DNA from 3 places in the Ectobacillus sp. OTK genome. Region 2 is predicted to be linked to each of the others. Evidence: riboswitches for the same ligand, from Rfam matches in the RefSeq annotation. Region 2 holds a riboswitch; each other region holds the start of a gene.
The links. A riboswitch is a leader RNA that binds a small molecule or an ion and turns the genes downstream of it on or off. The one in region 2 is predicted to bind lysine.
Positions count from the first base shown of each region.

Region 1: another riboswitch for lysine. It lies ahead of AC6HZ4_RS21405 (amino acid permease); the one in region 2 lies ahead of lysA (diaminopimelate decarboxylase).
Region 3: another riboswitch for lysine. It lies ahead of AC6HZ4_RS03885 (amino acid permease); the one in region 2 lies ahead of lysA (diaminopimelate decarboxylase).

Region 1 covers NZ_AP048547.1:4,308,318-4,310,595, forward strand. Annotated here, with positions in the region: gene pssA (CDP-diacylglycerol--serine O-phosphatidyltransferase) at 1-72, shown strand, start outside; gene sigK (RNA polymerase sporulation sigma factor SigK) at 118-831, opposite strand; lysine riboswitch at 1,073-1,262, shown strand; gene AC6HZ4_RS21405 (amino acid permease) at 1,362-2,278, shown strand, end outside.
Region 2 covers NZ_AP048547.1:2,246,073-2,248,350, forward strand. Annotated here, with positions in the region: gene AC6HZ4_RS10905 (DUF3888 domain-containing protein) at 1-215, shown strand, start outside; lysine riboswitch at 374-554, shown strand; gene lysA (diaminopimelate decarboxylase) at 758-2,074, shown strand.
Region 3 covers NZ_AP048547.1:769,163-771,440, forward strand. Annotated here, with positions in the region: gene AC6HZ4_RS03875 (alpha/beta hydrolase family protein) at 1-165, opposite strand, end outside; partial or broken gene AC6HZ4_RS03880 (catalase) at 348-521, opposite strand; lysine riboswitch at 918-1,095, shown strand; gene AC6HZ4_RS03885 (amino acid permease) at 1,228-2,278, shown strand, end outside.

The DNA of each region.
Region 1 (2,278 bases), 2.1 Mb from region 2:
TGGGCCCTTCTATTTCTTCTGCTTCTTCTTTCCTTTTTAATGGTAAGCAGCTTTAAAGTGAAAAAAATGTAAAAGGAGGGTTCCCCGACAAGCCTTTACCCTCGGGGAATCCTCCTTTTACTCTCTCGTCTTTTTTTCCTTCTCTGCCCGCACAAACTCATGAAACATCTTCATAAGCGCACGCTTTTCAATACGTGACACATAGCTTCTTGAAATACCGAGCGCCTTCGCAATTTCCCGCTGCGTCTTTTCCTTCTCCATCCCAAGACCGAATCGATTGACGACGACCTCTTTTTCGCGTTCATCCAGCACATCAATATACTCCCTAATTTTCTCAAGCTCCATGCTGAGCTGAATCGTATCAATCACATCCTCAGATTCCGATTTCAAAATATCAATCAAAGAAATTTCATTCCCTTCTTTGTCTTGACCAATCGGATCATGAAGCGATACATCCTTCTTTGTTTTCTTTAACGCCCGCAGGTGCATCAGAATCTCATTTTCGATACAACGAGCCGCATACGTTGCCAGCTTCGTCCCCTTTCCCTGCGAAAAGCTTTCGATCGCTTTAATTAAACCAATCGTTCCAATCGAGATTAAATCCTCTGCATCTTCCCCAGTGTTTTCAAACTTCTTTACGATGTGTGCCACAAGCCGCAGGTTATGTTCAATGAGGAGATTGCGCGCATTCGCGTCACCCTGCTCCATTAATTCCAAGTATCTTTTTTCATCGTCAGGCGAAAGCGGCTGCGGAAACGCGTTGTTTTTTACGTACGAGACAAACAATAAGAGCTCCTTAATCATATAACCGATTGCTGCGAGTAAACCCATCCCTTCACCTCCGCGAAAAGTGGTGTTCGTTATTATATGTATGCGGCAGCGGGGGTGTCCTTGTTTGTCCTAGGGGATTTTAAGGAAGTGGAGAAAGTCCGGCTGAAGATATCGTGTGGATTACAAAACACTGAAGCTGCGGACACTTACTATATTAATAAAACTATTGCAACTTCTTTCCGTTCTTTGTATAATTTATTTCGTCTTTAAAAATTTCATAGATATGAAATCCTCATCAATCCGATGAGGTAGAGGTCGCGGCTTTTATGAGTAGGACGGATGAGATGCAGAGAACATCATAGACTCCGTTAGAAAGGAAAAGTCGCCGAAGTTTGTGTTTCTCTCTGGGGGCATGAGCTGGGGCTGTTTCCGAACAGGGACAGAACTGTCACGTTTGCGAAATCCGGCAAACGTGATGCGCTATCTTACGGAAGGCATGATGTGGGCAGTATATAACAGCCGTCAATCCTTCGACGGCTTTTTCTATTTCCCCGCTCCTTCCACTATCACGAATGAATAGGAGTATTTGTATGAAACGTACAACAAAAACAGTATCATCCGTCATACCAGCAGAAACTGAGTTAAAGCGCGGATTAAAATCACGGCATTTAACAATGATTTCACTCGGCGGAACGATTGGTACAGGTTTATTTTTAGCAAGCGGCGGTGCTATTCACACAGCCGGGCCAGGCGGAACCCTTGTTTCTTACCTCGCTATCGGGATTATGGTGTACTTCCTTATGACCAGCTTGGCAGAAATGGCAACATTCATGCCTGTGGCCGGATCATTCAGCACATATGCAACGAAATTTGTTGATCCTGCATTAGGATTTGCACTTGGCTGGAATTATTGGTATAACTGGGCCATTACAATTGCAGCTGAATTATCCGCTGTCACGATGATTATGAAGTTTTGGTTCCCGGAAAGCTCTTCTCTCTTATGGAGTGCTCTTTTTCTACTCGTTATGTTTGGCCTCAACTATTTATCCGTCAAAGGATTCGGAGAAGCAGAGTACTGGTTTTCTTTAATTAAAGTTGTTACTGTTATTATCTTTTTAATCGCAGGGTTTCTTATGATTTTTGGAATTATTGGCGGAAAAGCAGTCGGTTTTAAGAATTTTACAATCGGCGACGCTCCATTTCATGGCGGATTTATGACAATGCTCGGTGTGTTCATGGCTGCTGGATTCTCCTTTCAGGGGACAGAGCTTTTAGGCGTAGCAGCCGGCGAAACAGAGGATCCGCGCCGCAATATTCCTCGTGCGGTTCGACAAGTATTTTGGCGTATTCTTTTATTCTATGTTCTGGCCATTCTCGTAATCTCTCTCTTAATTCCTTATACAAATGAGAATTTAGCCAACGGTGATATTTCAGTCAGCCCATTCACGCTCGTGTTTGATAAAGTTGGAATTGCCTTTGCTGCATCCGTCATGAACGCAATTATTTT
Region 2 (2,278 bases):
TTGCAGAGATGAAGAAGCTTTACAGTGGTACGTACTTATTTCGATCTTCTATTGAGGTGATTACGTATGAACAGAAGCCATATGGAAAACCGGAGCCTCCTTTTGAGAAGGTAACGATTACGTTTGATAATGAGCAAGGGGACTGGGAAGTGAAAAACACGAATGTAAAGCGCTTGCCTGATAACACAAAGCTAGCATGTCGAAAGCCAGTGTAAGAAAGAGAGAGACTTTTGTGCCTGCTTCTAGGAAGAATGCATAATATTTCATTTTTCTACATAAATGTGAATGGAATATTGAAAAAATATTTGACAATGTGCATTTTCCTCTGCTATCTTTAATATCATCAAAAATAAATACAACAGCCTCATCTGTTCTCGCAAATAGAGGCTGCAGAAATCAAGAGTAGGCTGTGCGAAATCGTGCAGGATTAAAGAACACAGCACGAAAGGGATAACTGCCGAAGCGGCAAAACAGCTGCCATGTTTTGCTGCTGGGTCTGCACTGAATAAGTGTAGAACTGTCACAAGTTCATCTTGTGGGGAGCTATTAGAGATGCTGATGCGGTTTCTTATATGAAAATATGTAGGATGCATAGTTTAAGTTGTCATTTTCTGTAAGAAGCGCGTGTGAACATAGAAGTTCGGCGCGTTTTTTGTTTATACAAATGAAACGGATCGTGTTCTTAGCTTCACTGTTTCCTTTTTCTTTGGAGAAATGGATATGGGTTGCAGAACGTATAGATAAGGGGGAAATTTAGATGTATTTGCACGGCACAAGCAGAATTAACGACAAAGGACATTTAGAAATCGGAGGCTGTGACACGACGGAATTGGCAAAAACATACGGCACACCGCTTTATGTATATGATGAAGCATTAATTCGGGAAAAATGTCGTGCTTATAACCGTGCGTTTCAGGAAAGCGGCTTTTCCTATCAAGTAGCATACGCAAGCAAGGCGTTTTTGTGCATGGAAATGAGCCGTTTAGCTGCAGAGGAAAATATGTCTTTAGATGTTGTATCTGGAGGAGAATTGTATACGGCGCTGCAAGCAGGCTTTCCTGCAGAACGCATTCATTTTCACGGTAACAATAAGACAGAAGAAGAGCTGGTAATGGCACTTGAAGCAAATATTGGCTGCTTCGTTGTAGATAACTTCTTTGAGCTGGAGGTTCTGCATGATTTAGCAAAAGACCGTGAGCAAAAGGTGAATATTTTGCTTCGTGTAACGCCTGGTGTTGAGGCACATACGCATGAATATATTACGACAGGCCAGGATGATTCAAAATTTGGCTTTGGCGTTTCTAGCGGGCAGGCGCTGCAGGCGGTAAAGCATGCGGTATCGAAGCCGTACTACAATGTACTTGGAATCCATTCTCATATCGGTTCTCAAATTTTTGAAACAGATGGATTTGTTCGTGCTGTTGAAGTATTAGCAGCCTTTGTAGACGATGTTCGTTCTGAAACAGGACATACAATGCCAATTTTAAATCTTGGCGGCGGCTTTGGCATTCGCTATACAGAAGGTGACACACCTCTTCCAGCTGTACAATATATTAAAGAGATGACGGATGCGGTGCGCGAGCAGTTTACGAAGCGCAATTATCCTCTGCCGGAAATTTGGATTGAGCCGGGTCGCAGCATTGTCGGTGATGCTGGCACAACTCTGTATACAATCGGTTCCATTAAGGACATCCCAGGCATTCGCAAATACGTGGCCGTGGATGGGGGAATGACAGATAACATTCGCCCTGCATTGTACGGTGCGAAGTATGAGGCAATTTTGGCAAATCGAGCGAATGAAGAGCCAGAGGAAGTTGTATCGATTGCCGGGAAGTGCTGTGAGAGCGGCGATATGCTGCTTTGGGATATAAAGCTTCCAGAAGCGGCATCACGTGATTTACTTGCGATTTCCTGCACAGGGGCGTACGGATATTCGATGGCAAATAACTATAACCGCATCGCGCGCCCTGCTGTTGTATTTGTAAAGGATGGTAAAGCGCAGGTTGTTGTAGAGCGGGAAACATTAGAAGATCTTGTGCAAAAGGATCGTATTCGTGCAAGCGAGCTTGTATGAAAGCAAGATGAGAATAACTGAAAAGCAGGCGGACAACAGTACGTTGTTCGCCTGTTTTTGTAAGCAAATCTCCCATAGCTATCTTTGCCTCATACGGCAATAAGCAAGTTACCTATTCATTTACTCGGAATTATCCTTTTATATTGTAAGAGAAAGTATTGTTTTACGAAAACGGGGAAAATTAATGACAAGAAGACTCTTATG
Region 3 (2,278 bases), 1.5 Mb from region 2:
TTTTTTGATAGAGCTTGCGATCATTGTAAGAGGCAGGTCGTCTTCCTTGTAAAATTGCTCCAGCATCTTCTGCAATTCTCTCGGTGAAATAGAGAAACAGCTCGGGAAAGCAATATATCCTTTCACTTTATATGCATCTGATATATATGTAGTATGGTAAATCATGTCGAGCTCCTTCTAATGCTTGTTTTGTAAGTACTATAGCTTGAAAAAGAAGCGATAGCAAGGATAAGAAAAAAGAGCCGTAAGAAAACCTACGGCCCAGTTCTTAATATGGATCTGCTTCGTGACCCATTTGTTTAGATTTATCAACAGCTTGATCAGATGCTGCATAGCTTGTATGATCCTGTCGGCCCTCGATTCCCAACTGTACGAACATTTTGATTGTCCGTAATGGGATGGCCTTGCCGATTTGTTAGTGTCATTTCTGTTTCACTTTCTCCCATACGAGAATCTGAGGAGCTTCCGACTCCGTTAACAGAGGTGCCTAGCACTTCTTCGTTTGAGTGATCATGATTCATGATAAGACCGCCTTCTCCAAAGGTTTATAAATTACACATGGATATTTTATTCATGGAGGAGGGGGTTATACAATTTTTAGTAATTTTAATCGCACGTTTATTTTTTTGATATAATTTTATTGAGAGGGGATAAAGTCTGTGTGTATGTTAGTTAAAATAATAAAATGTCTAGACTATTTGTTTTTATATAAGAATTCAGTTTGTTAATTTTATGGTAAAATGAGCGAAGTTATTTAATTTAGAAGAAAAATTTATTGTTTTTTCTGAATTTTCAGTTCTGTTGAACAATCTAAATATATGGCACTTATGACTTGGAATAATATTTCATGTTGACGCATGGATATTCCCTGTGTATGCTAGATTAGTATAATAAAATAATACTTCCTCATCAGCTCAAGATGAGGTAGAGGTTGCGGTGCTTAAGAGTACATAGCGGGAGAGCCGGAGAGCTTAATGAATGCGATGGAAAGGAAGCACTGCCGAAGCGCTGCGGTTCTCCGGCCGAAGCAGCTGGGGCTGTATCCGAATAGGTGCAGAACTGTCATAGGAGTTGCTATGATGAACTATCTTTTTGTCTGATGCGGATAAGTTTGTCTTCACACCCGTCAGAAGGTGTGTTTTTTGTGCTTATATAAAATATGCAATGGCAAAAAGCAGATAACTATCTACTTTTGAGCGAGAGGATACATTGAGAGGGGAAAAATAAATGAGTAAAGGCAATAAGCTTGGCTTATGGATTTTGACATCCCTTGTTGTGGGGAATATGGTTGGATCCGGTATTTTTATGCTGCCTCGTTCCTTATCAGAAGCTGCCAGCCCGGCTGGGGTAATGGGTGCTTGGGTTTTAACGGGAGTTGGTGTACTCATGACGGCTTTAGTATTCGGAAACTTGGCGATTCGCAAGCCGAACCTAAATGGCGGCCCGCAAATTTACGCTAAGGAATTGTTTAAGCTAGGCTCAAAGGCATCACTTTTATCCGGCTTTATGGCTTCTTGGGGATATTGGATTGGAAACCTGGCTGGTAATATTGCAATTATTACGACATTTGCTGGGTATTTGTCTACATTTTTCCCTGTACTTACAAGTGAAGCGGAACTGTTCACAGCCGGTTCCTTTACGTTGAAGCTAGGAAACGCATTAACATTCCTAGTATGTACGTTGTTATTGTGGGCAACCCATTTTATTATTTTACGCGGTTTAGAAAATGCCGGTAAACTTAACTTTTTGGCAACAGCTGCAAAGGTGGTTGGATTTGCGCTGTTTATTATCGTTGGTTTGTTCGCATTCGAGAAAACGAATATGCTGCCGTTCGTAGCTGATAAGACGGATGAGGCAGGCAATGCGATCGGATTATTTGGACAAATTAATAATGCGGCAGTTGCAACGCTTTGGGCATTTATCGGTGTTGAGTCAGCAGTAGTATTTGCATCTAGAGCAAAGAAGCAAGTCGATGTGAAACGCGCGACTACGCTTGGTTTGTTTATCGCACTTGCAATTTATATCGGTATTAGTACACTTGTCATGGGGATGCTGGATCAAGAGACATTGATTCATTCTGATAAACCGCTGATTGATGCGATTTCGACTGTGCTTGGTCCAATCGGCGGCAAAGTGCTGGCTGGAGTAGGGCTTATCAGCTTAATCGGTTCTACTATTGGCTGGGTGATGCTAAGCGCTGAGGTGCCGTATCAGGCTGCGAAGCAGGGGATGTTTATCTCAGCATTTTTAAAAGAAAATAAAAATGGGACTCCGGCAT